Symmachiella macrocystis: one gene and its partner. The protein of the gene in region 2 interacts with the protein of the main gene of each other region in a pairwise test. Links are inferred from orthologs where the notes say so. Each region holds a gene or a part of one and is shown on either strand. Other genes may lie near its edges. The genes, in order: CA54_RS12405 and secA.

Evidence for each region.
Region 1: the proteins of secA (region 2) and CA54_RS12405 interact in binary tests that used the Escherichia coli proteins (3 or more experiments, as listed by UniProt). The link is inferred for Symmachiella macrocystis from one-to-one orthologs.

What each region holds. Positions count from the first base shown.
Region 1 is NZ_SJPP01000001.1:3,216,968-3,232,535, forward strand. Bases 6,133-9,022 are described here. They hold CA54_RS12405 (acyl-CoA thioesterase), read right to left. Parts: upstream 7,828-9,022; coding sequence 7,438-7,827; downstream 6,133-7,437. Other genes in these bases: CA54_RS12400 (acyl-CoA carboxylase subunit beta), read left to right, coding at 6,133-7,377; CA54_RS12410 (amidophosphoribosyltransferase), read right to left, coding at 7,958-9,022. Outside these bases: CA54_RS12390 (AAA family ATPase), read right to left, coding at 12-1,034; CA54_RS12395 (DUF7133 domain-containing protein), read right to left, coding at 1,329-5,480; more of CA54_RS12400, read left to right, coding at 5,755-6,132; more of CA54_RS12410, read right to left, coding at 9,023-9,550; proB (glutamate 5-kinase), read left to right, coding at 9,785-10,918; CA54_RS12420 (metallophosphoesterase family protein), read left to right, coding at 11,389-12,204; CA54_RS12425 (YidC/Oxa1 family insertase periplasmic-domain containing protein), read left to right, coding at 12,208-14,574; CA54_RS12430 (tRNA modification GTPase), read left to right, coding at 14,702-15,568.
Region 2 is NZ_SJPP01000002.1:961,975-978,678, reverse strand. Bases 12,385-16,410 are described here. They hold secA (preprotein translocase subunit SecA), read right to left. Parts: upstream 16,107-16,410; coding sequence 12,585-16,106; downstream 12,385-12,584. Other genes in these bases: CA54_RS21770 (3-deoxy-D-manno-octulosonic acid transferase), read right to left, coding at 12,385-12,504. In the rest of the region: CA54_RS21815 (PVC-type heme-binding CxxCH protein), read right to left, coding at 1-1,531; CA54_RS21810 (DUF1501 domain-containing protein), read right to left, coding at 1,648-3,033; CA54_RS21805 (isocitrate/isopropylmalate dehydrogenase family protein), read left to right, coding at 3,306-4,325; CA54_RS21800 (hypothetical protein), read left to right, coding at 4,453-4,767; CA54_RS21795 (hypothetical protein), read left to right, coding at 5,172-6,458; CA54_RS21790 (hypothetical protein), read right to left, coding at 6,676-7,992; CA54_RS21785 (hypothetical protein), read left to right, coding at 8,106-8,528; CA54_RS21780 (hypothetical protein), read right to left, coding at 8,693-9,586; metK (methionine adenosyltransferase), read right to left, coding at 9,747-10,889; more of CA54_RS21770, read right to left, coding at 11,143-12,384; CA54_RS21760 (sulfite oxidase-like oxidoreductase), read left to right, coding at 16,428-16,704. UniProt on the Escherichia coli protein: Required for protein export, interacts with the SecYEG preprotein conducting channel.

The DNA of each region.
Region 1 (15,568 bases), on a different replicon or contig from region 2:
GAACGGTCTGTTTACGCCTTTTCGTATTTTGGCACGGTCGGTTCGGGGGTTTCAGCGACCAAGCGGCGGATGATGTCGTCGGTGGACATCCCCTCGGCCTGGGCTTGAAAGTTTGTCGAGATGCGGTGCCGCAGAACGGGGACGGCCACTTTGCGGATGTCATCCAACGAGACGCTCGGGCGTCCGTCCATGGCGGCCATGGCTCGCCCGCCGGCGATTAAATTTTGCCCGGCACGCGGACCGGCTCCCCAATCGACCAATTCCTGAACGAACTTGGGAGCGGACTCGTCACGCGGACGACTGGAGCGGACCAACTTGGCAACGTAGCTGATTGTCAACGGCGCGACTTCGATCATCTTAATCTGCTTTTGCAGATATTGAATCGAACGAGCGGAGAGAACTTTGCGGATCTCGGGCTGTTCGGCGCCGGTGGTGCTGTCGAGGATTTGTTCTTCTTCTTCGACGGTGGGGTAATCGACGATGATGTTGAACATGAAGCGGTCCAACTGCGCTTCGGGCAGCGGATAGGTCCCTTCCTGTTCGATCGGGTTTTGTGTGGCGATCACAAAAAACGGATCGGGCAGCGGATAGGTGGTTTGCCCAATCGTGACTTCATGTTCCTGCATCGCCTGCAACAGCGCTGCCTGAGTTTTAGGAGGCGTCCGGTTGATTTCATCCGCTAACAGAATATTGGTGAACACCGGACCTTCGACAAAACGGAAGTCGCGGCGGCCCGATTCTTGTTCGTCCAACACGTTGGTCCCGGTGATGTCTGAGGGCATCAGGTCGGGCGTGAATTGAATCCGTTTGAAGCGGACGTCGAGAATTTGCGATATCGTGCTGACGAGGAGCGTCTTCGCCAAACCGGGAACGCCAACCAGCAGGCAATGCCCGCCGGTGAAGATGGCGGCGAAGATCTGTTCGATCACCTCGTCCTGGCCGATGATCACTTTATGTAGTTCTTCGTGCATCACATCGCGATGCCGTTTGAACTTTTCCAAAAACTCGCCGAAGTCGCGGGGTTCTTTTGCCATGAGTGATCGCTGCTTGTTGGGAGTAGATGACCCGGAGGAATATCGCGGCCGCCAGCGCGGGGCGTGCTATGGATTCTAGGAAGGCCGCTCGCAGCGTTCAAGAAGGTTACGACCGTCAGCAGAAAATATCGGCAGGTTACAAACAACACAACGGGAGGGCGAAGCTCCTGCTGAGCCACGCTAGCACGTTTGACAGTAGGTGCGCCTAGGTATTGGGAATGATGTTTTCCGCCAGCGCGCGGCACGGTCTGAATCGCCTCATTCCGCTAAGAGAAAGGTGCTTCGCGACGCAGCCTACTTTTGGGGCACGACCGTCATCGTGTAGTAGCCGATTGCCGGCCAGAGGGGTTGGTTGGCGTCTGGGCCGATGCGGCCGCAGCTGACTTCGTAGACGAACTTTTTCTGCAGTGCGTCGACAGTCAATACGACTTCGCGTCCATCTTCGGAGACTTGGGCGCCGGTAACGGTCACTTTGTGGCGGCCTGATTCGGGAGTTGCGTAGCCACCCTCCCAGATGCGTGTGTAGGCCGAAATGGTGTAGTTTTCCGGATCGGCGGCAGCTTTGCGATTCACCGGAGCAGTGAAGGTCAACGTGAAGCCTTGCGGATTCGCGCGGAGTTCGCGAATGCCGAGTGGTAATTTTCCATTGGGTCGCAACCGCACGATGTCGCCGAGATTGTGTCCGCCCAACCATCCGCTGTCGTGAATGCTACCGATATAGATATCGCCATCGGGGCTGACGGCACCGCTGAGCGCGCCGGTGAAATTGGCGGTTGCGTCTTCGATATCCGTGCGGCTGAGCCGATAGGCGGCGCCTTGCAGAACGTCACCGACTTGTTGCGTCGTAAAGCGAATCAGCGCCCGTGTGTCGTATTCACAGCCAATGCCGTGACCGGCGAAGGGGCCGAAGACTTGAGGGTTTTTGACAAGTTCGGAGTTCAAAAAGAAGATGCCGTTCACGCTCCGCGTCCAGGGGTGCGGGAGTTGCACCGCCGGCCACATGGGGGGGGAATCGGGTGAGTCACGGTGCGGACTGGTCACGCCGTAACCGCGTCCCGGCACGAGGTGATTGATCTCATTAAAGGTGTTCTGCACTCCTTGTTGATCGGACATATAAATACGATCGGCTTGGTCGATCGCCAATCCGGTGGGATAACGCAGGTCATGCCCCAGCGGTTCGATTTTGCCCGACGGATCAATCCGCAACACTTTGCCGCGCCAGCGTGTATGTTCGGCGCGCCTTTTTTTTTGAGCGTAGTCACTGCCCAACCCCACGTACAGATTGCCGGACGAGTCTCGCACGATGCCGGTCGTCCAGTCGTGGTAATTGTCGTTGAATCCCCAACCGGTGGCGACGACTTCCCGCACATCCGCGCGGCCATCGCCGTCGGTGTCGCGCAGTCGTAGCAATTCTGGTTTGTGGGCCACGATCAAATCCGCTCCGTCGGCGATCACGCCGTAAGCGGCGGCAAGTCCTTCTTCGAAGAGCCGCAATTCATCCTCGATGCCGTCGCCATCGGTGTCCTCGGCGATATAAACATGCCCTTTTAGCGAGGTGAATACCATCTTTCCGTCCGGCGTCCAGGTGATCGCTGTCGGCATAATCGATCGCGACAACGGCAAACGTATTCCGTCATAGCCCGGCACCGAGGTGATTTTTTCGATGGGGAACTTCGAAGGCGTTGCGGGATTCTTGCCGAGTTCCTCCGGTTTCAGTTCGCACAGGTAGCGGAACGCCCCCAAGGCCGTATCGCCCGTTTTGTCAATCATGCTGCCTTGAGTTTTGCCATCGGCCGAAACGGACTCCCACGGCGTGGCCGATTCGTCTATGGCTTTGACCAGGGGATTACCAAAAGCAACCTCAGGCGTGCGATGCAATAAAACCGCTTGAAATCCCTCCGGGATACCACTCACGGAAATGCGGCGCTTCCAACCTGTTAGTTGAGATTGGTCTGGGGCCACGGCAGGGCGGATGTCTTCGGTGACGTGCAGTTGCCGGTCGTTGGGGAAATTCAAAACATATTCAAGCTGCACACCGTTGCTGTCAGTATGATAACTGACCAAGCGGCCATGCGTGCCTTGGGCACGGGTAGGCATCAACAACGCATCGCTTGCTGTGCCGTCGACGTGAAGTGCGATGTCGGGGGCGTTGGGTGTTCCTACGGCAATAGTCACACCGGCCGCGTCCCAAAACCAACTTTTGCCTTGTGTGCGTTGGCGGGCGAAGTCGCCCAGCCACCATTGGCGTAGCGAAAACGTATCGAGGTCGTAAAGCACGTTGTGCCGATTCGGTAGTCCCACGGCGAATGAGCGCGGCGTATAACCGCCGTCCGCTTTGTGATTCGTGAACACGTCACGAACAATGCGCGGGGGTTCGTCTGGGCGGACGACCAGATATTGTTCGACCACCGAGGGATTTGTCGGCACGGTGAAGTTGGGATCATTGAGTCCATCCCAGATCGCCGCCAATTGCCGATCGTGATTGCCGGCCAAAATTTTGGGAACCGGTTTGTCAAACGAAGGCATCTCCATACCCGGTACAATCCGCAGGGGCGAACGTGTCCACCGCAAAAAATACTCCCGCCGCATGCGCTGGCCCAACATCAGCAGATCAGACCCGCGCGTGCCCAGTGCGACGTTACGCGGTTCGAATTTGCCAAAGGCGTGGCAGGCAACGCAACTAAATCCTTTGCCGCCGACGAGTTCATGTCCGGCAATCAAGGCTTGTCTGCGCTCGGTCTCAGTGATGTTGGCCAGCGGCTCGGTGCTGATGTTTGGAATGCGATCATGACCGATTAAGAATTTCGTCAAGGCTTGTTTTTCGGCGTCGGTATGTTGAAATCGCGGCATGCGGACTTTGAGCCAAGGCAACCGTGGTTTCTTTTGTTCGCCGCTGACGGCCTCGGATAACGCATCGTCCTGCAACTTATCGCCGACCGCCGTCAGCGCCGGCGGAATGAGTGCTTCGCTTTGTCCCTGCAAGGTTTCATCGACCCGCGACATCTTTCCGGCAATGGCCACGATTCCTTTGCCCAGGTCGCGTTCATGGCAGTTCAAGCAATTCCGCTGCACCAACAATTGCCGTCCCTGTTCAAATTCTCCCACGGGAGTCCGCAGTTCGTTATGCGTTGCGACATAAGCGGCAATGTCTGCTGAATCGACGTGCGGATAAAATGGGCGGGAATGTTGGTCCGCGGGTTGTGCGGACAAACAAGACTTCGCCGATTTCATTGTCGCGGCGGACAACCTCGGAATGTTGGCGAGGTTTTCATCAACACCCGGGATGCGGTGGCAATTGGCGCAGCGGGCGGTGACAACCAATGCACGACCGGCCTTAATTGTTTGCGCCGAGTCCTGTTGTGATTTGCCTGGATCAGCCGATTGCTCAGTCGGCGTTAAATAGAGCGCCAATTGCGCGCGTTCTTCTTTCGACAATTTGACCACCGGCATGCGGTGATCTCGATTCAATTTTTCCGGGTGGGCCAACCAGGTGTAGATCCAATCGCGGCTTCTTTTTTTGCCAATCTGACTTAGGTCCCCACCGGTAAATTCTGAAGTCGTTCCGTACTCACCATGGGTATGGCAGGCGAGGCAACCGACGGAGCGCAGCAGAATTTCGCCTTCCCGGCGGGCGACGGTTTCGTCCTTGACTGCGGGCAGGTCCGTGGTGGCGACCGGATCGCCTTGTAGTAAAAATGCGGCGATGGTCTCGGCTTGTTTGCGGTCGAAACCAAATTGCGGCATGTTGGCATGCGGATCGTCGGCTGCAGCGCCGGATAATTGATCGATGATCCAAGCACGCGACAACCCGCCGGCAGCATGCGCTAAACTGGGAGCCGGGTTGCTGAGTTGTTCCTGTTTTCGGCGATGGCAGCGATTGCAGCGGTTAGCAGCAATAGCCGTTTGTCCCCGTTCAATTTGTTTCAGCTCGGCGGCAACATCATTGCGGTACAGGAAACGTGCCGGCAGTGGTTCGCGGTCGAAGCGGTCCGCGGACCAAAACAATTTGAGCTGACCGGCCTTTCCCGTTTTTTTGTACTGCACATCCAGTTCAAACTCACCGAAGTCGAATTCCAACGGCGGACCATTGATCCACCCCGGCTGTTGCTGCTTTCCAGAAAGCACTTCTTTTCCGTCGAGCGTGATCGTAACTTGACCTTGGACGTAGGCAAAGAACCGGTAAGTGCTCGGTTCCTGCAAAAGCAATCGCCCTTGCCACTTGGCTTGAAAGCGGCCAGCGGGCAAGCGAGGATCGGGGCTAGCGGTTCCCCAAGCGAACTCAATGTCCGGGTCAATACGGCGAATGTTTTTTTTACCGGATGAATAAACGGCGGACAGTCCGGGCAGATAATCCGCATCTTCTTCGTCTTCTTCCACCGCCGCAACCGGTGCGACAAACAATCCGAGCATCACAAGACAGAGCAAGCACATCAACGGGCGGGGCATTCAATCGACTCCGGTCGCGATTTTCCGGTCGCGATTTACAGTGGGGATTTCAAACGGTATGACACGCTTCAGGCGCCGTTTTCGATTATAGTATTTACTATTCTAACAGCGAGAACCATGGACAGGCTACCCGCACCAGCACGTTCGCATCGCTGACCCGGCGACCGGTCGTTGCAAAACGCTCCGCCGCGTCCGGGAGAGACTGATCTGTAAGCTGCCGAAACAAGCGCGACCGGGTTTTGCATCTGGTTCTAAATAGAAAAACCTAAATTCCATGAATGACGAGTCCTCGGCAAACGCATGGCAGGAATTGTTGAGCGAACATCGCGCGCAGCGCGAGGAGATCGCGCAAGGGGGCGGCGAAGCAGCCATTGTGCGGCAACACGAAAAAGGCCGCCTGACGGCTCGAGAGCGAATCGCCGGACTGATCGATCCCGGTAGCGAGTTTTTGGAAATCGGTCGCTGGGCGGCGTGGGGTATGTATGAACAGTGGGGCCCGGCGCCGGCGGCGAGCGTGATTTGCGGACTAGGGCGCGTTGAAGGACGGTCGTTTATGGTGATCGCCAACGACGCCACCGTCAAAGCAGGCGCCTTTTATCCCATGACGGCAAAAAAAGTGTTGCGCGCACAACGCATCGCGATGACCAATCGACTGCCGTTAATTTATCTGGTCGACTCCGCCGGTGTCCTGTTGCCGATGCAGGATGAAATTTTTCCCGACGAAGACGACTTCGGCCGCATCTTCCGCAACAACGCGGTCCTGTCCGCCATGGGCGTCACGCAGTTGGCCGCCATCATGGGGAACTGTGTTGCCGGAGGTGGGTATTTGCCGGTGCTGTGCGACAAATTGGTCATGACCGAAGGCTCGGGATTATATTTGGCTGGTCCGGCGCTCGTGCAAAGTTCTATCGGACAGACCGCTTCGCATGAAGAGTTAGGCGGCGCGGAGATGCATGCGGCCATCAGCGGCACGATTGATTTCCGTGAACCGGACGACGAAAGTTGTCTCGCCCGCCTGCGGGCATTAGCGGCGACGCTCCCACACGATGCGGTGAGCGACAATTTCACTCGGCAAGACCCGGTGCCCCCCGCCCGCGATCCCGCGGAGCTGACCGAGATCGTTACGCCCGATCCGCAGCGGCAATATGAGATCCGCGACGTGATCGACTGCATCGTCGATGCCGGCAGTTTTCAGGAATACAAAGCCGAGTACGGCAAAACGATGGTTTGTGGTTATGCGCGCATTGGGGGGCAGAACGTCGGGATCGTCTCGAACCAACATCATCCGGAAAAAACAGACAAGTCGGGTCTACAATTCGGCGGTGTGGTTTATCACGAAAGCGCGGACAAAGCGGCACGGTTTGTGATGGACTGCAATCAGACATGGTTGCCGATTGTGTTTTTGCAGGACGTCTATGGGTTTATGGTGGGCCGCGATTCGGAGCAAGCGGGCATCATCCGTGCGGGGGCCAAGTTGGTCAGCGCCATTTCTAACAGTCGCGTCCCCAAGCTGACCGTCGTGCTGGGCGGCAGTTATGGAGCGGGGAATTATGCACTGTGTGGCAAGGCGTTTGACCCGCGATTTATTTTTGCCTGGCCAACGGCGCATTACGCCGTAATGGGAGCCGGACAAGCAGCTTCGACGATTTTGCAAGTCAATATTGCCGCCCTGAAACGGCAAGGACAAATTCCTGATGCCGATGAAATGGAACGCTTGCGGCAGCGGATCGTCGATTCCTATGAAGAACAAACCGACATCCGTTACGCAGCAGCGCGGGGTTGGGTGGATGAGATCATCGAACCGGCCAACACGCGAGCCGTACTAATTGAATCACTGGCAATCGCCACCCGTCATGCCAATGACGAACCGTTCCGCACCGGCGTGTATCAGGTGTGAGCGGAAAAGGCATTTTTCCCAGAAGTATCACGAGTGAGCCCCCCAAATCGATAGAACGCCTTACAATTGCTCGCTCAAGAAATCGGGCATGCGTTGGATTTTTCCTTCGGCATCGACGCACCCCAACAGCGTTTCCGCTTCGCAGAGTAACACGTCATCGCGAAAGACCTGGTAGTTGTGAATCAACTTCGCCGGCGAGGAACGGATGAGCTGGGTCTTGACGGTCAGCATGTCATCGTAGCGCGCCGGGGCGCGATAGCGGACTTCCATTTTCACGACGACGATGAACAGACCTTGCTCCTCAACGGAGCGATAATTTCCCCCGGAGGCTCGCAGCAATTCCGTGCGGCCCATCTCGAAGAAGTTGAGATAGTTGGCGTGATGCAGGTAACCCATGGCGTCGGTTTCGCTATACCGGACGCGGACTTGGATTTCGTGTTCGCGGAGCATGTTATTTTTAGTGAGTATGGCGAAATGAATTAGCGGTCATCGTCCGGTGTGTCGCCGGTTTCCTCGGGAGGTTCTTCCTCGGTGGAATCGTCAGGCTGCAGCGGAAACATCGACTGGCGCGCGGTGAGGTCTAGGTTCGGGCCGTCACAGATAAAGGGGCGTCATAGGCCCGCCCATCGTTTTCCTCTTCACCCATTTCCAGTTTTTCCAGCGCGATTTGGTACAGTTGCACGCCGGCGGGAGTGGGGTATTTTCCGTCGATACAAGCTTGGCACAACGATTCTTTGGGAAAGCCGACGCAGCGGGAAATCGCTTCGATGGGCAGGTACTTTAAGCTGTCCGCTCCAAGCGTCTCGGCCATCGTGTCTTCAATTTCCGGCGTCAACGGGCCGTTGTCCATGAACTTCGGCGCGAACAACTCCGAAATCGTCGACATGTCGATTCCGTAAAAACAGGGGGCGATGATTGGCGGGCAAGCCACCCGCACGTGAACTTCGCTGGCTCCGCCCCGTTCCTTGAGTTGGGAGACCAGAACCTTCATGGTCGTCGAACGGACGATCGTATCTTCGACGAGCAGTACCTTTTTGCCGCGGAGAACTTCGGGCAGCGGCGTGTATTTGGTCTTTGCTTTGTCGGCGCGGTTGGCTCCCTCGATGAATGTCCGACCGACGTAGCGATTGCGAATCAGGCCTTCCAGACAGGGGACTTTCAATTGAAAGGCCAAACTATCGGCTGCCGCTTTGGCTGTGTCGGGAACCGGCACGACGATCGTGTCATCGTCGATCTCGAGAGTTTCCACCGCGGCCAATTCCTCGCCCAGCCGTTTGCGAGTGAGGTAGACACTTTGGTCATCCAGCGTACTGGCGACATTGGCGAAATAAATCCATTCGAAGAAACAGTGGGCCCGATTGGGGCTGGCGGTGAATTGTTGAATCGAAAACTCGCCATCGCGAATGATGACCGCTTCGCCCGGGTGTAGGCTTTTAATGCTCGATTCGCGAAATCCTAGATTGGCCAATGCGACCGATTCGCTGGCAGCGGCAAATAGCGGGCCTTCTTTCGCATAACACAGCGGGCGAATCCCTAAGGGGTCGCGGGCGACAAACATGTTGCCCAGTGCGTTGAGGTAGACGATGTTATAAGCGCCGTCGAAATGCAGACTCAGCTCCGTCAGCATCTCGATCATTTCTGGCCGGCGATCTCCCGAGAGTTGATGACAAATCATGTGCATCAAGACTTCGGTGTCAGTTTCGCGAGCGAGGTGGAAATCGTTCTCCGAGAGGATTTCATCCCGCAAGCGCGGATAGTTTGCCAACTGTCCGTTGAAAGCAAAGCTAAACCATTTTGGCTTTTCGATGTGATGCCGTTCGAAGGGCTGCGCGTAACTTTTGTCATCCTTGCCACACGTGGCATAGCGGACGTGTCCAATCGCAGCCCGTCCAGCGTACTTCCGCATCAGGGATCGGTAGCTATCCTGATGGTTTAAGTGGAAGACTTCGGTCACCGTGCCCACGTCTTTGTGGGTATCGATGAGTTGATTGCGGTGCGGATTGAAGGTCGTCATCCCCGCCGCCAATTGGCCGCGATTTTGGATGTCGAGCAGCAACCGCGGAATCAAATTGGATGTATGTTCCACACCTTGAGGCGGGGCGAGCGGGCTAACGCCACGGTCGGGAAGGTGGTAAACCGCGGCAACGCCGCACTCGTGATTCAACTCGGCCATCGGTGATTCGGCATTCACTTAGGGATGCGAGGGTGGGGCGAGGAAAGCAAGTGCGTCTTTATGCTTCCTTAATACTTTGGCATCATACTCAACCAGCCGCCATGAACCAACCAACAAACGAATGATTTCTCGGCACAGGCGGTGGAAATGACCGCAAAGTCGATCAAGTTGCCGTAAACCGAGCCATGCGGTAAATTCGAGGTTTCCTAAATTACATTGGATGGAAACCGCGACATGGTCAATTTGGTTCGCCGCGAGGTGATTGAAACCGCCCGCACGTTGGTCGTCAAAGTCGGGACGAGCGTCCTGTCCCGCGAGGACGATACGCTCAATCTCGAGCGACTGAGTGCTTTGAGCGAAGAAATCCAGCGCGTTCGTGAAACCGGTCGGCGGGTTGTCTTGGTCTCCAGCGGTGCGGTCGGCGCCGGCATGGGCTTGCTCGGTTTGCGACAGCGGCCCCGCAATTTGCCGCATCTGCAGGCTGCTGCTGCCGTCGGACAAGCCCACTTGATCCGGCATTATGACGATTGTCTGAAAAAACATGGCTGTCATGCGGCCCAACTGCTGCTCAATGCAGACGATTTCGATAACCGCTCACGATATCTCAATGTCCGCAATACGATTTTGACGTTATTCGAAAACGGCGCGGTCCCCATCGTCAACGAGAACGATACCGTGAGCGTCGACGAAATCGCTTTTGGTGACAACGATCGATTGGCCGCATTGGTCACAAATCTGATGCATTCGCCGTTGCTTGTCATCTTGTCGACCGTGGACGGTCTCATGGATGGTCCTCCGGATGATCCGAAATCAAAGACGATTCCGTTGGTCAAAGAATGGGATGACAAACTGCTGCAATTGGCGACCGCCGACCGCAGCAAACGCGGGACCGGCGGAATGCGCACCAAACTCAGCGCGGTTAAGATGGCGACAGCCGTGGGAGAGAACGTCATTGTGGCGAACGGGACGCAGTCGGGCACACTGATGAAAGTCTTAGCGGGCGAGGAAACCGGGACGTTGTTCCTAGCGCAGGGAGCGTCCGTTCCGGCTTGGAAACGGTGGATTGGATATTCCAAGCCCCCCAAGGGAAAGCTGATTCTGGATGCTGGAGCGCGGACAGCCGTTGAGCGGGATGGCCGTTCGTTGTTGGCCATCGGAATCGTCGGAGTCGAGGGACAGGTGGAAAAAGGGGACGTGGTTGCGTTGATTGATGCGAAGGGAAACGAATTCGCTCGCGGCTTGACGAACTACAGCACAGCGGAGATTCGCCGATTGGCAGGCAAAAGGAGCGAAGAAATCGCCCAGTTGTACGAATCACTTCCATATGTAGAAATTGTTCACCGCGACAATTTGATTGTTACGGTATAACGTTCACTGAGAAGCAACGTGGGGGCAATTTACACACCGTGGGAGGAGCATTGTCTCACAGGGAATGCAGTTTTTCCCTACTCTTCCGACTTCGACATCGCTAGAATTGCGGTTTACACCCTGTTTTATTGGATTCTTGTTTTATTGGAATCGAATCGAGCAGGGTGTCGGCTGAGCGCAGATGGCTTTCCGAGGCAGGAATTTCGGTCGCCGTGCGCAGGTGTTGATTCGCGAAGTTGATATTTTGCAGCCTTGATACTCGGAAACCGGGTAGAGTAGGCTTGGTAAACACCCTGCGGTGGGTTCGATTGAATTGCTGGGGCGCTTTGAGTTTCATTCTCGTCAGACCATGTTATTTTGTAGGCTTTGCGACTTAGCCGCATCCCAGGTGACTTGCAGCGATCCTGATCCGGGCCTAAGGTTCGAGACGTCTCCCCGTACATCCATTTTTTGCGACGGTGTAACTGAATTTGAAAGCCATCATCAGCGACATTCATGGAAACCTGGAAGCCCTCGAGGCCGTACTCGCGGACATCAAAGGTTTGGGAATCGACGAAATCTATTGCCTGGGTGATGTGGTCGGTTACGGCCCCAATCCGCGTGAATGCGTCGATTTGGTGATGAAATCGTGCAAGATGTGCTTGCTGGGAAACCACGATCAAGGGGCACTGTTTGATCCTGAGGGGTTTAACGCCGGTGCCGAGCGGGCGATCTTTTGGACACGCTCGGTCTTGGAATCGGGTGATTCGGCCGGCAACGAACGCCGTTGGGAGTTCCTGGGAGAATTGCCACGCATGCACAACGAGGGCGACTTTAAGTTTGTGCACGGGTCCGCTCGCAACCCGCTCAATGAATATGTTTTTCCCGAAGACATTTATAACCAGCTCAAAATGGAGCGGATCTTCGGGTTGATTCAGCAGTATTGTTTTCAAGGACACACACACGTTCCCGGCGTCTTCACCGAAAACCTCAATTTCTTCAGCCCGTCGGAAATCAATCATGAATATGAATTGACCGGCGGCAAATTGATGGTCAATGTCGGCTCTGTGGGACAGCCACGCGATGGCGACCCCCGCGCTTGTTATGTTGTGTTGGAAAACGAACCCGCGTCCGACGCCAATGCCGAAGCGGCCGCCGAGACCGACGTGGAGTCGGCCACTCCCGCTCCTCCGGCCAAACTGACATATCGCCGCGTTGATTATGGTTTTGAAGACACGGCGGCAAAAATTTACGACATCCCCGATCTCGATAACTTCCTGGGGGATCGCCTCCGCGACGGCCGGTAAACAATGGAAAATAATCAACGCTTTTGGATTTTTATGGTCGCTGCGTCAGCGATCTATTTGGGGTGGATGTGGTTCAATCCCCCTGCGGGACAAAACCCTGCAGCCAATAAACCGGCCGCGAATGCTGAGGTTGCCGAGAAGGATCCGCAACCAGCCGCGGTGGCGGATCAGGACCCTGACGCGCCACCGGCGGATGCTGCCGCAGACGATAAGAATGCCGATGATAAGGCAGTTGTTGCGGAAGCTGCCGGAGACGAAGCCGCCCCGGAAGATGGCGACAAGCAGGAAGAACCGGCAGTTGCTGACCTTAAAATCCCAGAGTTTCTGAACCAGACAGTCCTGATCGGATCCGACAATCCCGAAACCGGATTTCGCATGGCTGTGACGATCGATACCCGCGGCGCGGCTATCGAATATGTGGAACTCAATGATCCGCGGTATCGCAATCTTAAGAATCGCCAAGCCCCATTGAAGGTTGTCGGCAGTAGCGATCAGGCGGACCACGATAAGTTGCGCAAAGAACAACGGCAACAGGACCAGCTGGTTCTCAAAGTCCAATCGATCTTCCGCAAAAATTGTTACAAATGTCACGCCAAGCCCGCACCGGCGGGTGGCTTTCGGATTGATTCCCGCAATGGTTTGTTCGCCGGCAGTGATACCGGCGCGCCGATTGTGCCCGGCGACCCCAGTCACAGTTTGGTCGTGCAGGCCATCCGGCAGGAAAACGAGCATTTCAAAATGCCCCCCGAGGGGAAGAAGCTCTCAGACAAAGACATCAACGACATTGTGCGTTGGGTCGAGATCGGTGCACCCATGCTGACACCGATGACGTTGCAGGTCACGGTGCCGCAAATTGAAGACCAATTCGCCGAGGCAATCGAATCGCTGAATTCGGTGAATTGGGAGTTGGTGGAGAAGGCAAAGGATGACTCAAAGGCGGTCTTTCGCATCACTTCGCCCGATGGCCGATTCGAATTGACCAAGACCTATCAGGTGAACAAGGCCAAAGGTGACAAACCGGAAGACGAAGTCGACGCTTACGTCCTAGATTTTGATTTCAGCATCAAGAACCTGTCCCAAGAAGCGCAGAGCGTGAATTATGTTCTGCAAGGTCCGGTGGGCGTCCCGTTGGAAAGTGTGGTAGGAGCCCGCAAGTTTCGCGATGTGCAATTCGCATTTCTTAACCGCGAAGACAAGGCCTTTCATTCCGACTCACTTTCGGCCCAGGAAATTGCCGAAGGAGAAACGAGTCTGTGGGAGCAACCGATTTTAAAATACATCGGTGTCGATGCGCAATACTTCGCCGCCTTCCTGCAGCCCGCCAACGAACCGACGGTGGAAGATTCTTATTTCCGCAACTATACGCCAGTCGCCAGCGGCACCATCGACAAGGAGCATCCCGAGCGGACCGACATTAGCGTGTCGATCACCTCCAATGACGCGGACTTGAAGCCGGGTGAATCGCTGACGCACGAGTACGAACTCTTTGCAGGACCAAAGCGGAAAGAATTGCTGGAGCCGCACGGCGCCGAGACAATTATGGATCTGGGCTGGTTCGGAGCCATCGCCAAGGTGATGCTATGGTTGCTGGACAAGTTCTATGCGGTGATTCCCAACTATGGTGTGGCGATCATCTTGCTCACGGTCATGGTTCGCTTGTGCATGTTTCCCCTCTCCCGTAAGCAGGCGCTGGGCGCCGCGAAGATGCAGGAGATCAAACCGGAAATCGATGCGCTGAAAAAGAAGTACGGCGACGACCGGGAAAAAATGGGCCGCGCCCAGATGGAGTTGTTCCGCAAACACAAATACAACCCCTTTAGCGGTTGTCTGGTGTTGTTCATTCAGATGCCGGTCTTTTTCGGTCTGTACACCGCGTTGCGGAGCAGCGTGAATTTGCGGATGGCTCACTTTTTGTGGATCGACAACCTCGCCGCCCCGGATGCGCTTTTTCCCTTGGGCTTCGAATTACCCTTTAGTTTGGGTGATACGTTCAATCTGCTACCGATCATCACGATTGTGTTGTTTATCGTCCAACAGAAATTATTCATGCCGCCGCCAACCGATGAGCAATCGGCCATGCAGGCCAAGATGATGAAGTACATGATGATCTTCATGGGATTCATGTTCTACAACGTACCGGCCGGACTGTGCGTGTATTTCATCTCGTCCAGCTTGTGGGGCATCGCCGAACGCAAATTGCTGCCGAAGGTCCAAAAACATTCCAGCGGAGGTTCGGACGATGGTGGCGGCGGTTCGAAAGGCGATAAGGGTGGTGGCTCAAAAGGTGATGGATCCCCCACGCCAGGGGCGAGTCCCAAAGCAACACCCAAATTGGGAGCTGCTAAGAAGAAATCACGACCGCGTCGCTAACCGGCCCGCCTGGAAACAGGGTGCCCCTAACGGCTTGCCCGCCAGTGCAAAGCATACATCCGGCAAAGCACAGTGCTGGAGCACCCGGCAGCGGAATTCGACGCGACAGCCAACGTAAGCTTCGGCTATGCCATTCGATTTGCACGATACAATCGCCGCGCTCTCTTCGCCGCCCGGTCCGGCGCAGCGAGGGATCGTCCGCATCAGTGGATCCGCTATTCGCGATGCGTTGAACGGATTGTTTCGCCCGGATGATCCGCCGTTATGGGAAACCGCGCGCCTGCCGCAAAGGCATCCCGGTTCGTTTTGGTTAGCCGATATTCAGCGATGGATGTCGGTCGATATTTTCCTGTGGCCAACGCAGCGTAGTTACACCGGGCAACCGATGGCCGAAGTGCACACCTGCGGATCGCCGCCGCTGCTGGAAGCGATACTGGCCGCCATTTATGCCGCCGACGTCCGCCCGGCGCGAGGCGGCGAATTCACGCTCCGTTCGTTCTTGGCCGGCAAGGTCGATCTACTGCAAGCCGAAGCAGTATTGGGAGTGATCGACGCCGATGATCAGGTCCAACTCAACGCGGCGCTGCAGCAACTCGCCGGCGGAATTTCGGGCGACATCAACACGGTCCGCGAGGACTTATTGTCATTGTTGGCGGACCTTGAAGCGGGGTTGGACTTCGTGGAAGAGGATATCGAGTTCGTCGATAACCGCGAAATCTTGGCCCGCCTCACGCTGGCCGAAACACGGATCACCTCGTTGTTGGAACAAGCGGTCGACCGCATGCGCTCAACTGGAACGGCTCGCGTCGTGCTCGCCGGTCGTCCCAACGTGGGCAAAAGCACACTGTTCAATGCATTGCTCGGCCGCGATGCCGCTCTGGTTTCCGAAATCGCCGGCACGACGCGCGATTATCTGGCCGCTGAGGTCAATTGGCATGGACGGCCGATCGAACTGCTCGATACGGCTGGCTGGGAGCTACAGAGCGAGGGACCG
Region 2 (16,704 bases):
CAGTGGTGAAAACGGAAACTGCTTCTGCGGCGGGACGCGCTGCCAACTCGAATTGTGCGGCTTGGCGAATTCGCTGATTGGGATGGCCGAGCAGCGTTTGTAACTCTTCATTGGATCGCGACGACATGCCGGCGCGGGTGAGGGCGAGGACCTCCGCCACGATCGGCTCGGCGCGGGTTTTGGGGTCGAAGACTTTATAGATGCGGCCTTTGCCGGTTTTTTCCCAGCCATTGACCCAGTTGAGCAGATACAGATTTCCGTCGTCGCCGAATTCGACATCGGACGTTAATAGTTGCCAGAGGAACTTGTGTTCGTCGGCGATTTTGTAGGACGCTCCGTCCGGTTCGACTGCGAATGAACGCACTCCGCTGATGGCTGTTGAACCACGAAAGTCGGAGAGGAAGAAGTGGCCGTTATATCGCTGCGGCAGACCTGTGCCGGGATAATAGGTCAGTCCGGATGGTCCATCGGCCAGATTCACCAGTGGTGGCAGATGGTAGGCGGCTTGTCCGTCGAATTTTGGGTGCCACAGTTTTTCCGCGTTCCAGGGTCCGCGCGACGTGGGGGAGGTGATGAATTGAAATCCAATCCGCCAACCGCTGTCGCCCCCTTCGACGATATAGACCAGCCGCGCTTTATCGCCGGAGTCGGAATTGTTATCGACCGTGAACAGGTTTCCAAAATCATCGAATGCCAATTCTTGCGGATTGCGCAGGCCGCTGGCGAAGACCTCTAAGTTTGAACCGTCCGGCTCACAACGGAGGACTGTGCCGGTGTCGGGATAAAACAGATGCCGCCCCTCGGTCTGAATGTTGATGCCGCGGTCGCCGATACTGAAGTACAATCGACCATCGGGACCGAAGCGTAATCCGTGCAGGTCGTGCCCTAAAAATCCAACGTGAATGCCGTATCCGGTGTGCAGTGATTCCCGGACATCCGCGCGGCCATCGCCGTCGGTGTCCTCCAATTGCCACAGGTCGGGCAGACAGGCGTACCAAAGTTTGCCGTCGCGGGCGAGGACACCGGCGCCGATGCCTACGGCGCGGTCGTTGAATCCGTCGGCAAAGACCGTGGCTTTGTCGGCACGTCCGTCGCCATCGCTATCGACGATCATCCGCACGCGGTCATGTTCTAGGCCGTAGCTGTCGAAGACCTCGGGGGAGAAATGTTTTTTATACATCGCCACGCGATCCGCGACGGTGCGGCAGGCGAGGTCGTCGTCGAGCCAATACATGTGTCCACGCGTGTCGGTCACGCCGGCGTGATGCCGGAAGGTTTCGGCGACGAAAAATCGTCCCTGTTCGTCGATGCAAAACGCGACCGGATTGGCCAACAGTGGTTCAGCGGCGAATAGTTCGACGCGGAATCCTGCGGGGATCTCCATGCCCTCAATCGCCGCGGCCCCTGCGTTGGACGCTTTGGCTACGGGCGGATCATAAATCTCACCGGTGCTTGGCTCGGCTGCGGTGAGGAAGTAAGAGTTTGCCGTAACAAGCAGAACAGCGAGTATCAGACGGGAAAAGTGATGCATGATGGATACGCAAGAATAATTCGTGTTGTTGATAGGGATTCAGATCGGTGAATAGACGAAAATAGCATTCGCCCCTGGATTTTTGAGGGGCCTGGCATCTAGCGCACCGGGAGGCATTACGTGATCAGTTCGTTGGTCACGTTGCCGGACGGGACGAGGCGATGCGGGCGGCCGAGCAGGTCGTAAATCATGCGATTGTGTTGCACGCCCAGCAGTCGATAGATCGTGGCAATGATGTCGCCGGGAATGAGCGGCGCGCGGGAGGGAAACGCACCGGTCGCGTCGCTGGCGCCATGCACATAACCGCGGCGGAATCCGCCACCGGCCATGAGTACGGAATAGCAATAGTTCCAATGGTCGCGGCCGGCATTTGCGTTGACCTTGGGAGAACGACCGAAATCGCCCAAGACGGCTACGATGGTTCGGTCTAACATGCCGCGTTGTTTGAGGTCGTCCAACAGGCTGGCATAGGCGGCGTCGAATTGGGGCAGCAGCGTGTTTTTTAGTTTGCCGAAGTTGTTGCCGTGCGTGTCCCAGGTGGCATTGGCATCGGGCGCCCAGGAGAGGGTGACCATCCGCGTTCCAGCTTCGAGCAGACGTCGCGCGAGCAAGACGCTTTGTCCGTAGATGTTGCGTCCGTAGGAGTCGCGGACCGCGGCGGGTTCGTCGGCGATTTGAAAGGCGGCTTGTGTTGCCTTCGAGGACAGCAGGTCAAACGCCTTTTGTTGGAAGTCGTTCATGCCGATCACACCGCGGTCGTTGACGGTTTTCCCGACCGTGTCGTCCAAGCGTCGGAACAGATCGCGGCGGGAATCGAGACGTGTGTTGGAAACGTCGGCCAATAATGTCAATTCGGGAATCGAGAAGTTCTTCTGATTGGGGTCCTTGAGTACGAACAGCGGGTCATAACCGCGACCGATGAAGCCGCCGAAAAATCCGGGCTGTGGCGGACCTTTGGCTCCTTCCTTGGTGATGTAGGGCAAGGTGACTTGCGGCACAATGGAACGATCCGAGGGCCGCAGCATGGCCATCACTGAGCCGGGGGCGGGGTAGTCGTCCGGTTTGGCGCCGCCTCCAATTTCGCCGCGATCATGTCCGGTGAGCGAGCAATAGACGGCCGCCGCATGGGCATTGTTCACGCTGTGGTGCATGGACCGCACCAAGGTTGCTTCGTGCATCCACTGTGCGGAGCGGGGGAGCATATTGCTGAATTGTACGTCCGGTACGCTGGTGGCGATGGGAGAGAACTCACCGCGAATTCCCTCTGCTTGATCCGGCTTCATGTCCCACATGTCGAGATGGCTGGGGCCGCCGTTTAAGAAAATGAGGATGCAGGCATCGGCTTGGGGGGGAATGTCGACGCTCTCCGCTTCGGCTTGCAATAATCGCGGTAGCGACAGCCCCGCCATTCCCAGTCCGCCGATTTGCAACAAATGCCGCCGCGAGACAACCGGCGTACAGCCTCCGCCGATCGAGGGAGCAATTTTTTGCGACTTCGCCATGAAGAGTCCTTGGGCAATCCAGCGTCGATAGAGGACGAGAACAAATCTAAGTTTGATTATACGTGTCGATCGAACCTGGCACAATCGGACCCCGCGGCCAATCCGAGAGTCACGTCGTCATTCGTAGCGGTGAATGACACGCATCAGCGCCTAATAAAAACCGAGACCGCCTGGTCGACGCGACACGCGGTCCGTCATACAATGTTGCCTGCGACCATTTCTTGCACGGAATCAGCATTTCGTGATTCCGCATTCGTGCTGGAGAGACAACGATGAGTTATACAGTGACACTCCTTCCCGGGGACGGTATTGGGCCGGAGGTGACCGCGGCTGCCCGGACTGTGATCGAGGCGACCGGCTTTACCATCGATTGGGATGTGCAGGAAGCGGGCGGCGATGTGATCGAGAAGTACGGCACGGCCTTGCCCGAACCGGCGCTGGACTCGATTCGTCGTAACGGCGTCGCTCTGAAAGGTCCGATTACGACGCCGGTGGGGAAGGGGTTCTCGTCGGTGAATGTGAAGCTCCGCAAAGAACTGAAGCTGTATGCGAACTATCGCCCCGCCAAAACGATGCCGGGTGTCAAATCGCGGTATGACAATGTCGATTTGATTGTAATCCGCGAAAACACCGAAGGGCTCTACAGCGGATTGGAGCACGAGGTGATTCCCGGGGTGATCGAAAGTTTGCGGGTGATCACCTATGAAGCTTCGGAACGGATCGTGCGGTTCGCATTCGAGACCGCTCGGCAATACGGCCGCAAAAAAGTGACCGTGGTCCATAAGGCTAACATTCTCAAGCTGAGCGATGGGTTGTTTTTGGATGTGGCACGGGTCGTGGCGAAGGATTATCACGAAATCGAATTGGAGGAATACATCGTCGACGCGACGGCTATGCGGCTGGTTATGCGGCCGGAGAGTTTTGATGTGTTGGTAATGGAGAATCTGTTTGGCGATATCATTTCGGACCTGACCAGCGGTCTGGTGGGTGGGTTGGGTGTTGCCCCGAGCGCGAACATTGGGACCCACTGCGCTGTCTTTGAAGCGGTTCATGGCTCGGCCCCGGACATCGCCGGCCAAGGCATCGCGAATCCGACGGCGCTGATATTGAGTGGGGCATTGATGCTGCGGCATCTACGGCAGCTGGAAGCGGCCGCCAATATCGAACATGCGGTGCATACGGTTTTGGCCGAGGGCAAGACGATCACGGGCGACTTAGGCGGTAACGCGACGACCTCCGAATACGCCGCTGCAGTGGCAGCAGTTGTCGAGCGTTTGCAAGACGAGGCGTAGGGTCGGTTTCACCGGCCGTTATCGTTTGGGCGGCCTGACGAGTCGTGTTTAAAAAGCACAATTGCGTGTCGAACCCGCATTCCTCCGGCACAACTGGACCCACGAAAACATAGATCCGGAGCAGCTCATGGTCGTTTTTGACGTGTCAGTGAATGGAACTCACAAATACACTGCCGGCATCGGCGATGCAGGGGCTTTACAGGCGACGGTGCATCACATACATCTGCAAGATCACGGTACGACATTTGTCGAGCAAATTTACGCGGATGTGCTCGGCGTGCATAAGGTCGGCGAAATGCGCCGATGGCAGAAGTTGCCCCTACAGGTCGGGGATGAAGTTGTTATCAAAATCACTGAGCGCGACGACTGTGATCCCGCTGTCGACACGGAAAAGTTTTCTGTCGAAGATGGTGATGGCATGAGCTTCGACCCTGAACCGTAACGTATGCGGCGAATGCAGTAGAAGTAGGGCCGGTTTCACCGGCCATTCCCGGTTGGGCGTTCTGAAGAATAGCTGTCCCATTCTGCAACTATACTTCGAACCCGCTATTGTCCGGTACAGCCGGACCTACTTGATCAGCGATGGAAATCGTGTCGACTTTAGTGGTCATTCCAGGTCACGGTCCTCTTCAGCGGCGCCATAGAACCACTAATGCCGTTAATACCCGTTGAGATTACATCCGATCTGTGATCAGACTTTGGCTCACTGGGTGTCGCTGCAGAATCTCGGCTGATACTTGCTTAGAGGGCAACGGATCAAGCGGTTGATGTTGTCGGGCCCTTTAATTTCCAGAGTGGGAGAAATGAGCTGTGAAACGACACGCCAAGACTTCGCGGAATCTGCGCATGCGTCGAGTGAGCCTAGTGGTCTGCATCGCCATAGTGCTTACGCTCACGATCAACATACGCGTTCAAGCCGATTTGCCAGGACAGCTTGGCAAAGGCCTGGGCGGGGCGGGCAAGAAGCTTGATCGGAATGCGATTCGCGCGGAAATTGAGAAGGCGCGGCGGGAAATGGAAAAGAAGCAGCGCGAAATGGAAAAGTCGCGCTCAAAAAATAGTCGTCGTCGCTCCACGAGGAATCGGTCCACGCGAAGTCGATTGACACGCAAACGGTCGACCTCCCGAGTCAGCACAGCAGGACCAGCGTTTGGTTATCGCGTCGCGACCGGGCAGAAATTTGCGTACTCCGTCCAATTGGCCTGGAGGGTGGGTGGCGTGGAGAAACGGATCGTGGGGCAACCGCTGTACCAAGTGCGATATCGAAATGGGAGCAAATCGACCATGCTGGTCGTCGGACGATTTCGGCACTTGCGCAAAAAAACTGATGAGGAAAACTTTCGGCATCTCGCGCGGCAAGATTATTGGCTCCAGTCGGTGCAGAATCTGGAATCGAAAAATCTGGGGGCAGGGGGACATCCGGCGGTCGGCGACGTGGATTTGCCCTATCTGATGGATGAATTCGTGACCCTTCGCCAGCTTGTGATACCGCATCTGCCTTATGCCGAAGACGGCAAGGAAGGCAAGAGTGAGAATGCCGTACTGACGCACTCTGCGGATGGGCCGACAATCTGGCGCGGGTTCACAGGGTCAGGAAGCCAAGGCAAATCGTTCTCGTCAGTCACCGCCAAACCGTTGGGAGGTTCGAGTGTGCAACTCAACATACGACGAGGCTTTGAAAACAAAGCGGACAACTTCTCCGCAGTTTACTCGTCTAGCGGAATTTTTGATAAGTCGCGTGGATTGATGGCCAGTCTACGGGGGACGTATACGCTTGTCGAAGGTGGCAAGAAGTTGACGGTGTCCATCAATGTCCAGCGGCTTTCCGGCGAAGGGTTAGCGAAAGCCAAAACGACAGCGCAACAAGACATGCAAGAGATGCCCAACGCCGCCTTGCCGGTGGAAGCGATGCGCAAGCCGCTGGCTTCGACTTATCGCGAATCCTATTCCGCAAATCGCATGCCTCGTCAGGGTGCTGCGGTTGGTTATTTTGATGAATCGATGAATCAACACTTCCGGGCGATCTATTTAGGACAGCGCTCGGACGGGGAGGCCAAAATCCAATTCTCTGGCAGCCGGGAGATTCGCTATGTGCGTCCCTCGAAAATGAAACAGCTGGGAACCGGGAAATAGGACTTTGGCTATTTCACAGCGGCGCTAGGCATTTCGCAGCGGCTATTCGCCGTCGACCTCCAGTGCTTTCTTAAGCGCGTTGCCAACGGCGCCGGCGTTGGTGGCGAGGATTTTGCCTTCGCGGCCGATGAGAATGTATTTGGGGAAACCGGTCACGCCGTAGGCGGCAGCGATTTTTGATTTGTCGCCGATGCGCTATGCAGGCTATCGGAAATGGCTAAACGGCCGCGTTGCGTTCCAGGGACTCGACCACGCGCGAAAACTCGGCATCGCTGCGGCTAAGTAATTGCAGCAATCGGGCGAGCGTTAAGACGGCGTCGCAGGTGGGAGAGGATTCCCGGAACCAGTAGCGCCCCGACGTAGCGCTGCCGCCGTAGACCGCTGAATTGTCGGTCATGGTGCGTGACATCGACTCGGACGTTGCGTTGCAGGCAATCGCGCCGGGGACTTGTGCGGCAACGGATTCCTCCTCAACAACCGGTTCCCCGGGATGTTGCGTTTGCATATAGCGGAGGAGCAAGCGGGTGATGTCGAGCGGCGCTATGATTTCGCCCCGTTCGTCCAAAACATGGCAGGTGCGGGCATCGTCTTCGATGAGCAAGCCCAGGTGCGCGCGGTGTAATCGGACTTCGTCGGCGAGCAATTCATAGTCGGCATCCCCGGCCGCCAGCGGACCGCGTTGCCGTAGCGATGTCTTGGTGAAGAACAATTCGCAGGGGAGTTTTTCAAAGGTGCGGGTGAGCAGGTCTCCGACCAAGTCGCTACAGCAACCGCAGACGACTTTTAGTGGTCGCAGCGCGTGAAAATGTTTTCCCAGTGCGGCTTCGTAAGGGAGGGCCGCATGAAACGCACGCAGTTGTCCGGCTTGACGGCTCGGTCGCGGGTTGGGACCGTCGGCCAATTGTTCGATCTCGTTTAACTTCGTCCCGGTAGAGATGGGGACGGCGCCGGCGGCTTCAAACTCCAATCCGGTCCAGACAGGGCTGCAGCCTGCTCCGGTGACGAAGACGCCCGCAGTGGCTTGCATGTGATTGACGGCAAATGAAAAACAGGGCCGCGTTACTTGGCCGACGTCGATCACGCGGCAGCTCATTGTTCGCAGGGCGCGCACCACGCCGACAGCAATATCGGGCGAACTGGGCCGCTCGTCGAATCCCACCACCACCATCGGTCCGAGTCTCACCGAAGAGATGTCCATCGGTGCGTGCAGACCTTCGCGGGCTTTGAGCGGTGAGCTGCGCCACAACAATCCCGCCAACCCCGCCGCATAGGCCGCCGCGCGTTCGCGGTTGAGTTCGTTTAAGTAAATTCCGCGAACCCCTTCGTCGGTGAGCAAGCTGGCACGTTGGACGCGGTTTTCCGTTTCTTTGAGATGTACGACGGTTCGCGGCGGGATTTGTCCCGTATCGTGACGATGCACGCATTCGCGACAAGCGGGATAAAACGCCGACAGCCGCGCCAGATGCACCGATTGTGAAATCAATCCCCGTTCGCCGGGGCATTGGTATTTCGTGGTTGGCTCGGTTGTGGGCATCGGAGTCGCTGTCTTATAGTCTGGGATACTGCTGGGAACGCCAGGAACTGTAGGCGAAACGAAAATCAGCGGTCAAGAAGGATTTTTCACCGAGAGGGAATTGTCACAGCAATATGTCCAACGCACACCGCATGCATCTCAAAGGTCCGTGGCAATATCGCTTGCATGATAGCGACAGCGAATCGAACGTGCCGGCCGTTGAAGGCCGCATTAAATTGCCGGCCAGTTGGCAAGATTGTTTCGCCGATTATCGGGGAGGAGTCCGGTACGAACGTCATTTCAATTGCCCGACCAACCTCGATCCGCACGAGCGGGTGTATGTGATTTTTGAAGAAATCGGCGGGGATGCGGTCGTCCACTTGAATGACACGCAGTTGGGCACAGCGGGGGGCGGCCCAGCGGGGCCGTTTGAGTTTGAAATCAAATCGCTGTTGCAGCCGCGAAATTTATTGACCGTCGACGTGACCTTCCATGGTGGGAACGAACAACCGGGGGGCTTGTGGGCTGCGGTGGCCTTGGAAATCCGTGGTGGGTGATCGATTGACCCAGTGTGTTGGCCGACGGTCGGTTTCGCGATTTGCGAAATCTTGTGTGTGGCCTTCAGCTATCGCAATCTATGTCGACCCATTTCCCAGGGCTAGGGTGTGAATTGGCCGTTGGCCAAAAAAAATGCGTCTGACGAACCATGCTGGCCGGTGAGTTAGGCGGCTGCTTCGATGGATTGATTTTGCTCGGTGTGCGCGAAGTAACCAATGGCGATTGGGGCGTCTTGATTGTCGTGTGCCGGGCGGGTCAGTTCGATGCGGGCGCCGTGCGGGAAGACAGCGGCGACTTTGATACGGACTTCGTCGCCGTCGACCGTTTCGCATTCAATTTGCGGCGAGACGGGCAGGGGGGGGCAAAAGGTGAGGTGCACGTTGGCACGGTTTTGTCCTGCGGCGAATTTGGCGATCGTTACCCCTTCTACGGTGACGCTCCCATCGTCGGCGTCGCTACGTGTCATCCATTGTGAAACTTCAGGGGCGTGCCACGGCATTTCTTCGTTCTCCGTTTCGATGGGGCCTGCGGTGGAAATCGTTCCTGCGAGTCGTGCTTCGAGTTGGGTATCGATGTCGTTGTCGGCGACGATAGGTTCGGTTTTGGTGTCCAGGATTTTGGGGACGGCTACTTCACGGGTGTTTTGCTGTCGGTGTCGAAACGTTGTTTCCAACGCGAACACTGTGACCACGCTCACGCAGACGACGGTGGCTGAGAACCACCAGGCGCTGGCGGCACTATCGGGGATCACGATCAGCAGCACCATGAGAGGAAAGAGTGTTAGAAACGCCGGTAAGGCGCCCCACAACCAGTGCTCGCCGCGAAAATCGAGTTGATGGAACAACGCATTAGAGCCGAGCCCTACGACCGTTAACAGCACGGCTGTCGCGCAGACCACTGCAGTGGGGGGGCCGGCGGAAAATGCGCCGGCTAACCAGCGGGCGAAGACGGTTAAGGCAATCAAATTGAGCCCGCACCAGAACGTGCCAGCCACGGCTGACTTCCAAGTCAGCCATCGCTCGCGTCCGTCGATCAACTGTCCGATAAACGCGCCCATCCCTCGCCTCCGTGGTTGTGGATGTGGAAGTTGTCAAACGCGGCAACTGGCCGTTGTGCTGGCCAGAATTCAATTGGGTACTGCTTCAGCACTGATCCTATCAGTCGCTTGATTTGCACTGGCGGGCAAGCCGCCAGTGGCACCCTCTTTCAACAAACTCTTATGCGCTCGCGGCGCTCTTTAGGTCAGCGGCTTTGTTGGTGGCTTCCCAGGTGAAGTCAGGATCGTTGCGTCCGAAGTGTCCGCCGGCGGCTGTTTTGCGGAAGATCGGTCGTCGCAGGTCGAGGTATTCAATGATGCCTTTGGGGGTGAGCGGAAAGAGTTCGCGAACAGCGGCGACAATTTTTTCCTCAGGCACAGTGTTGGTTCCGCCGGTTTCGACATGCACGCTGACCGGATCGGCGACGCCGATGGCGTAGGCCAATTGCACTTCGCACTCTTTGGCCAAACCGGCTGCGACCACATTTTTGGCGACGTGCCGTGCCATATAGGCGGCGCTGCGGTCGACCTTGGTGGAGTCTTTTCCGCTGAACGCGCCACCACCGTGTCGTCCCCAACCGCCGTAGGTGTCGACGATGATTTTGCGGCCCGTCAATCCGGTATCGCCGTGCGGCCCGCCGACTACGAAACGTCCGGTCGGGTTGATGTGGTATTGCGGCGTTTTTTCCATCAACTCCGCCGGGATTTCCTTGGCGATGATTTCGGAAATGACGAAGTCGCTGATTTCATTTTGTTCGACGCTGTCGGCATGTTGCGTGGAAACGACCACTGCGCTGCAGCGGACCGGGCGGCTGCCGTCGTATTCGATTGTGACTTGGCTTTTGCTATCGGGCCGCAACCAATCCACGGTTCCGTCGTTGCGGGCCTGGGTGAGGCGATTCAAAATTCGGTGTGACAGCGCGATGGGCAGCGGCATCAATTCGGGGGTTTGATCGCAGGCGTAGCCGAACATCAACCCTTGGTCGCCGGCTCCGTCGCGGTCCACGCCTTGGGCAATGTCGCCGCTTTGGCTGTGCAGTGCCAAGAAGATCCGGCACGATTCCGCATCGAAGCCAATGTCGGTGTCGGTATAGCCAATATCGCGGCAGACGTTGCGGACGATTTCTTCGTGGTGAATGTTCGCATTGGAGGTCACTTCGCCCGACAGGACGACTAAGTCGGTCGTGCAGAGTGTTTCGCAAGCCACGCGCGAAGCGGGATCCTGCTCGAGCAGGGCGTCCAGGATGCCGTCGGAGATTTGGTCGGAGACTTTGTCCGGGTGTCCGTTGCTGACCGATTCACTGGTAAATAAGTAGTTGGCCATGCGGCACTCCGTAACAAAAAGCGTTGTGGTGAATTATTTGGGGGAAGTGGGAAAGTTCAGTGACCGAGTCGAGCATTGCTCAATCAAGCCGAATTGGAGCCACTGATTATCAATGAACTGACCCGCGGATCGTTTTCTTGTCTGAGCCAACGTATCGTCAGATATCGAGGGCATAGAAAGTTGGCCGATTGTAGGGAACTTTTGCAATGGCAACAACTGACCCTGGTGAAAGGGGGACTGGTGATAAGGGGAATTAAGCTGCCCGCTTGCCGGATGAGGCTTCGCAGGATGCCGTTTTCGGCAAGACCTGGGATATCAAAGCAACGGTTCGGGCGGTGGCTCCTTGTTGGGCTAAGACCAATTGTTGAGCGCGGCGACCCATCTCCAGTCGCGTGGAACTGGATTGCAGCAGCGCTTGGATGCGCGTCGTCAATTCTTCTGCATTGTGGACAACCGCAGCGGCGTCGTTTTTCAGCAAAATCTCCACAACATCACGGAAATTGCGAGTGTTGGGGCCGAACAGGACCGCTGCCCCGTAGCCGGCCGGTTCGATCATGTTTTGCCCGCCGCGTTTGGTCAGGCTGCCGCCGACGAAGGCAATATCGGCCAAGCCCCAACAAGCGGAAAGCTCGCCCAGTGTGTCTAATAAAAGTACCGGAGGCCCGTTGGCGGAATCGCCGCCAGTCGAATCGCCACTGGTTACAGTACTGCGGCGAGTCAACGCGAAGCCTTGCGATTGGACCAAGCGGGCGACCTCTTCGAATCGTTCCTTGTGTCGTGGAACCAGGATCAACCGCAGCTTGGGAACGCTCTTGCGAATTTCCCGATAGGCTGCCAAGGCATAGTCCTCTTCGGGCGATTGGGTGCTTCCGGCGATAAACATCGGTGCGTCGTTGGCAATCGCAAAGGCGCGGCGGATTTCGGTGGTTTGGGGATTGTGGCGATCGGTTTCGACGGCATCGAATTTGATGGAGCCGGTCACGTGCACGCGTTCAGGCGGCGCACCGAGTGCACGCATCCGCTGGGCATAGATTTCGTTTTGAATGGCAAATGTGTGTACGCTTTCCAGGAGACCCCGCACGAGGTAACGAAAGCGGGTATAGCCGCGGAAACTGCTTGCGCTCAAGCGGCCGTTGATCAAAATTACCGGGACGTTTGTGCGATCGGTTTCCAGAATCAAATTCGGCCAAATTTCCAATTCGACCAACACCACTGCCACAGGGCGGAGTCGTCGGATGGCCCGTCGGACAGACCAGGTGAAATCGAATGGAAAGTAGCAGACCGTGTCGTCGGGGAATGACTTGTCAGCGACGTCGCGGCCGGTGACGGTTGTTGTGGTGATCACGAAGTGGTAATCGGGAAGTTGCTCGCGCAGAGCGGCGACGACCGGGCGGAGTTGCATGACTTCGCCCACACTGACGGCATGCAGCCACAGACAGGGCTTGTTGTCCTTGGGTTGGGGCACGCAGCCCAACAAGCGTTCATTCCAGCCGACGCAGTATTTGCCTTGAGTCAGCATCCGCCACAGGACGATGGGCGAGATGATGACCAGCATCGTCAAATACGTGAGATTCAGCGACCAACTTTTCAGGTGATTCAGCAGCCAACCTGGCACGGGGCATCCTTTCCCGATGGTGGAGCGAATTGATTGTTTGGCAAATCTCCCCGGGAAAGCCGAGGAGGGGGAGCCGTTTGTTATTTGTGCATGCAACAGTTTTTGAATTTTTTGCCGCTGCCACAGGGGCAGGGTTCATTGCGGCCGACACGTTTTCCGTGGTTGCGAATTGGTTCGATGGCTGTTTGTTCCGAGCCGGCATTTTGGCCGGGACTGGTGTCCGCCTCCGGTGTGGGGGCCGACTCATGAACCGTCGAAGAGACCTTCCACAGTGAGCCGAGGAATTCCGGATTCGCCTCTTCCAACCGAAAAATGGCGTCCGTCACGCGGTCGGCGACGCTGGTCCACATGGTTTCAAAGGCCCGCATACCTTGTTTTTTGTACTCGACTTTGGGGTCCTTCTGGGCATAACTTTGCAGTCCGATGCCCGACCGCAAGTGGTCCATGTAGTACAGATGGTCTTTCCAAGCGGTGTCGAGCACTTCCAAAATCAGCGCTCGTTCGGCTTGGCTGAGTTCGGGGCGATATCGTTCGTCGATTTTGCCTTGTACGTCCCGGCGGGCATCGCTGCGCGGCAGAGTTTGTAATTGCGAGGCGTCGAGTTCCGCATGCAGTTTTTCCTGCGTCCACTGTGAGAGTTTCTCCAGTGGTTGGATATTTTCCGGCGGATGATCGGGAGCGTCATCGTCGTCGCCGTATGCTTCCTTGAGAATTTCGTCCGCTTCTTCGAGCAATTCGCCGTTGCGATAAAATCCGCGGCTGGCGGTGTTGAGGACCTCGACGACTTCGTCCCGGGATTTGCTCTTGATGTCTTCAAAGTCGAGCTTCGACTCGAACCGTTCGTTGGCCCAACTGATCAAGCCTTCGCGGTCGGGGCGGTCGTTCGATCCGCGTCCGGCGAGGAATTTGTTGATTCCCAGGGTGACGGGGAAGTTGATTTCTTTTTCGTGGTAGAGCGTTTCTAGTTTTTCTAGAATCACGTCGATTGCGTCGGGAATCTCGATCTCTTTGAACGTTTCGGGATCCATACGCAGGCTGAACCGATGTTCCAGCCAGCCCGCCAGTGAGCGTTGGCTCCAATCATCGGAGAGAAAATCCTTCAGCGGCGTGAGGTCGAATCGTTCGATGGCCTCATGGGCCCGTTTGAGTAGATATTCGAACAGGTCATCGCGGCCGACCTTGCGCAATTCGCGGTCGTTGGTATTCAATCCATAACGGGCATTGGCCCATTTGGAAATTGTCAGCCAGTTCCATTCCCGTTTGTCTTCAGCATCGTCGGGCAGGTTCTCTTCGATTTGATCTTGAATGAGTACTTCCGATTGCCGTTGGGCTTGATCGGTCACGTAGCTTTCGAAATCATCCAAGTTCATCTGTTTGACGTCGCGGAAGTCGAGATCGACGCCCAACTCCTGACCGGCCCAGACCACAGCGGTTTGGTGTCCGTAGGCGGGGTCAAGAATTTCTGCTGTCATGCTGCGGACTTGGTCGGCGACCATCTCCATGATCAGTTCGCGGCAATTTCCCCCGTCGAGGATATGTTGGCGATATCCATAGACGCGTTTGCGTTGCTCGTCCATGACTTCGTCATATTCGAGCAGGTTTTTACGCACTTCGAAGTTGTATTCTTCGCGTTTTTTCTGAGCGCCTTCGACTCGCTTGCTGACCATGCGGCTCTCGATGGCTTCGCCTTCTTGCATCCCTAAACGGGTCAAAATGTCCTTGACCCAATCGCCGGCGAAGATCCGCATCAGATCGTCTTCCAACGACAGGAAAAAGCGGCTCGACCCGCGGTCCCCTTGGCGACCGCTCCGTCCGCGTAACTGCAGGTCAATCCGCCGGGCTTCGTGGCGTTCGGTGCCGATCACGTGCAGGCCGCCCAATTCGGAGACCTTCTTGCCCTCATCGGCCATGCCTTCGCGTTGGGCGATTTCCTTGGCGACCTCTTCAAATTCCGCTTTTGGAACATCTAGTCGTGACTCATATTTGTGCTTGAGCACTTCCCAGGCCATCGCCTCGGAGTTTCCTCCCAGGATGATGTCCGTTCCACGACCGGCCATGTTGGTGGCGATTGTCACGCCGCTGAGACGACCCGCCTGGGCGATGATGTCCGCTTCACGACCGTGTTGTTTGGCGTTGAGGACTTCGTGCTTCACGCCATATTTGCCGAGCTGCCTGCTGAGGAGTTCTGACTTCTCGATCGAGGTTGTGCCGACCAGAATCGGTCGTCCCGTCTGGTGCACTTCGCGGATTTCCTCGCCGATGGCGTGGTATTTTTCCTGATCGGTGCGGTAGATCATATCGGGCGAATTGATCCGCTGCATGGGGCGGTTCGTCGGAATCGCCACGACATCCAGCTTGTAGATTTTCCAGAATTCGCCCGCTTCGGTCATGGCCGTTCCGGTCATGCCGCCGAGTTTGTCGTATAGCTTGAAAAAGTTTTGCAGCGTGATCGTGGCCAACGTCTGGTTTTCTTCCTTGATCTTCACCCCTTCTTTGGCTTCGACCGCTTGGTGCAGACCGTCGCTCCAGTTCCGTCCCGGCATCAGGCGCCCGGTGAACTCGTCGACGATGACCACTTCGTCTTCCTGCACCACGTAATTCGTGTCCCGTTTGTACAGGAAGTGTGCCTTGAGCGCGTTGTCGATCAAGTGCGGCCATTCCATATTGCCGGTCGTGTAAAAGCTTTCGACGCCGGCTAATTCTTCAGCCTTGCGAACTCCCTCGTCGGTCAGATGCGCCGAGTGTTCTTTTTCCTTGACCTCAAAGTGCTCACCCTTTTTCAATTGAGCGGCGATGCGGTTGGCTTTGGCGTATTTGGTGACGTCGTCATAAGCCGGGCCGGAGATGATCAACGGCGTCCGGGCTTCGTCGATCAAAATGTTGTCGACTTCGTCAATCACGGCGAATTGCAGCGGGCCTTGCACCTGCAGCTTCTTCGTCGGTTTCATGTTATCGCGGAGGTAGTCGAAGCCAAATTCGTTGTTGGTTCCGTAGGTGATATCACAGGCATAGGCGGGTTGCCGTTCGTGCGGGTCCATGCCCCCTTGGATGGCGCTGACGGTCAGTCCGAGTCCTTGGTACAACGGCGCCATCCATTCCATGTCGCGCAGCGCCAGGTAATCGTTGACGGTGATCACGTGGACGTGACCGGCGACCGCGTTGAGCGAAACCGCCAATGTTGCCACGAGCGTTTTTCCTTCACCAGTGACCATTTCGGCGATGTTGCCGTTGTGCAGAACGTAACCGCCGATCATCTGGACGTCGTAGTGCCGCATCTTCAGGATGCGGATGCCCACTTCGCGGACACGGGCGAACATCTCGGGCAACAGATCATCGAGTGTTTCTCCCGTCGCCATCCGTGCGCGGAAGTCGATCGCCGTTTGCCGGAGTTGCTCGTCAGACAATTTTTGGACTTCTGGTTCCAGACTGTTGATCGTGTCCAACAAGGAACCAGGGACGATCGTGGTTTCCTCGCCGCGGCGGTCAAAGCCGAGTCGACGCATTTGTCGATCGTTGGAGGAACCAAATAGCCGGGTATATAAACCCAGGAACCATCCGATGAAGCTACTGACGGACTCACCGATTTTGTCTAAAAATTCCATAGCTCTGCCTATCAAGCCGCGTTGACGCGACCCCCGTGTCTCGGAAAGTGCGAGCAAACCCATCGCGCTGCCAGCGCGAACAAATCACGCCGGGAAACGCTAAATTCTTGTAAATTCTCTGCAGCGCGAAGTTTATATCTTGCCGCTCGCAGGGTCAATGCCGTCACTGGCGGCCAAAATTCGCCGTGATGCTGTCCGGCAGGAACATTGGATTTTGAAACGCGGATCCCTAGAATGATAGGCACTTGGGAAGCATCTCAAAACGTGGCCCTGGCCCATGGCAGAGGGCCTTTAAGTACTCGTTCCCTCCAGGGCACCGACATGTCTGAAGCGGAAAAATACCAAACCGGCGACGCTCCCGGTCCTCATACGCACGCTGAAGAAGTCATCATCAGTAGCGATACCCACCGCGAAAACCGCGTTCCCCCCGGCCAAACCCGCACGCGCAAATGGCCCGTTTTGCATTACGGCCGTGTGCCGCACGTCGAATTGGACACTTGGGAGCTAACCATCGATGGCCTGGTTGACCAGCCGTTGAAGTTTTCGTGGAGCGAATTTGGAGAGTTGCCCCGCGCGCAGGTTTTCTCCGATTTTCATT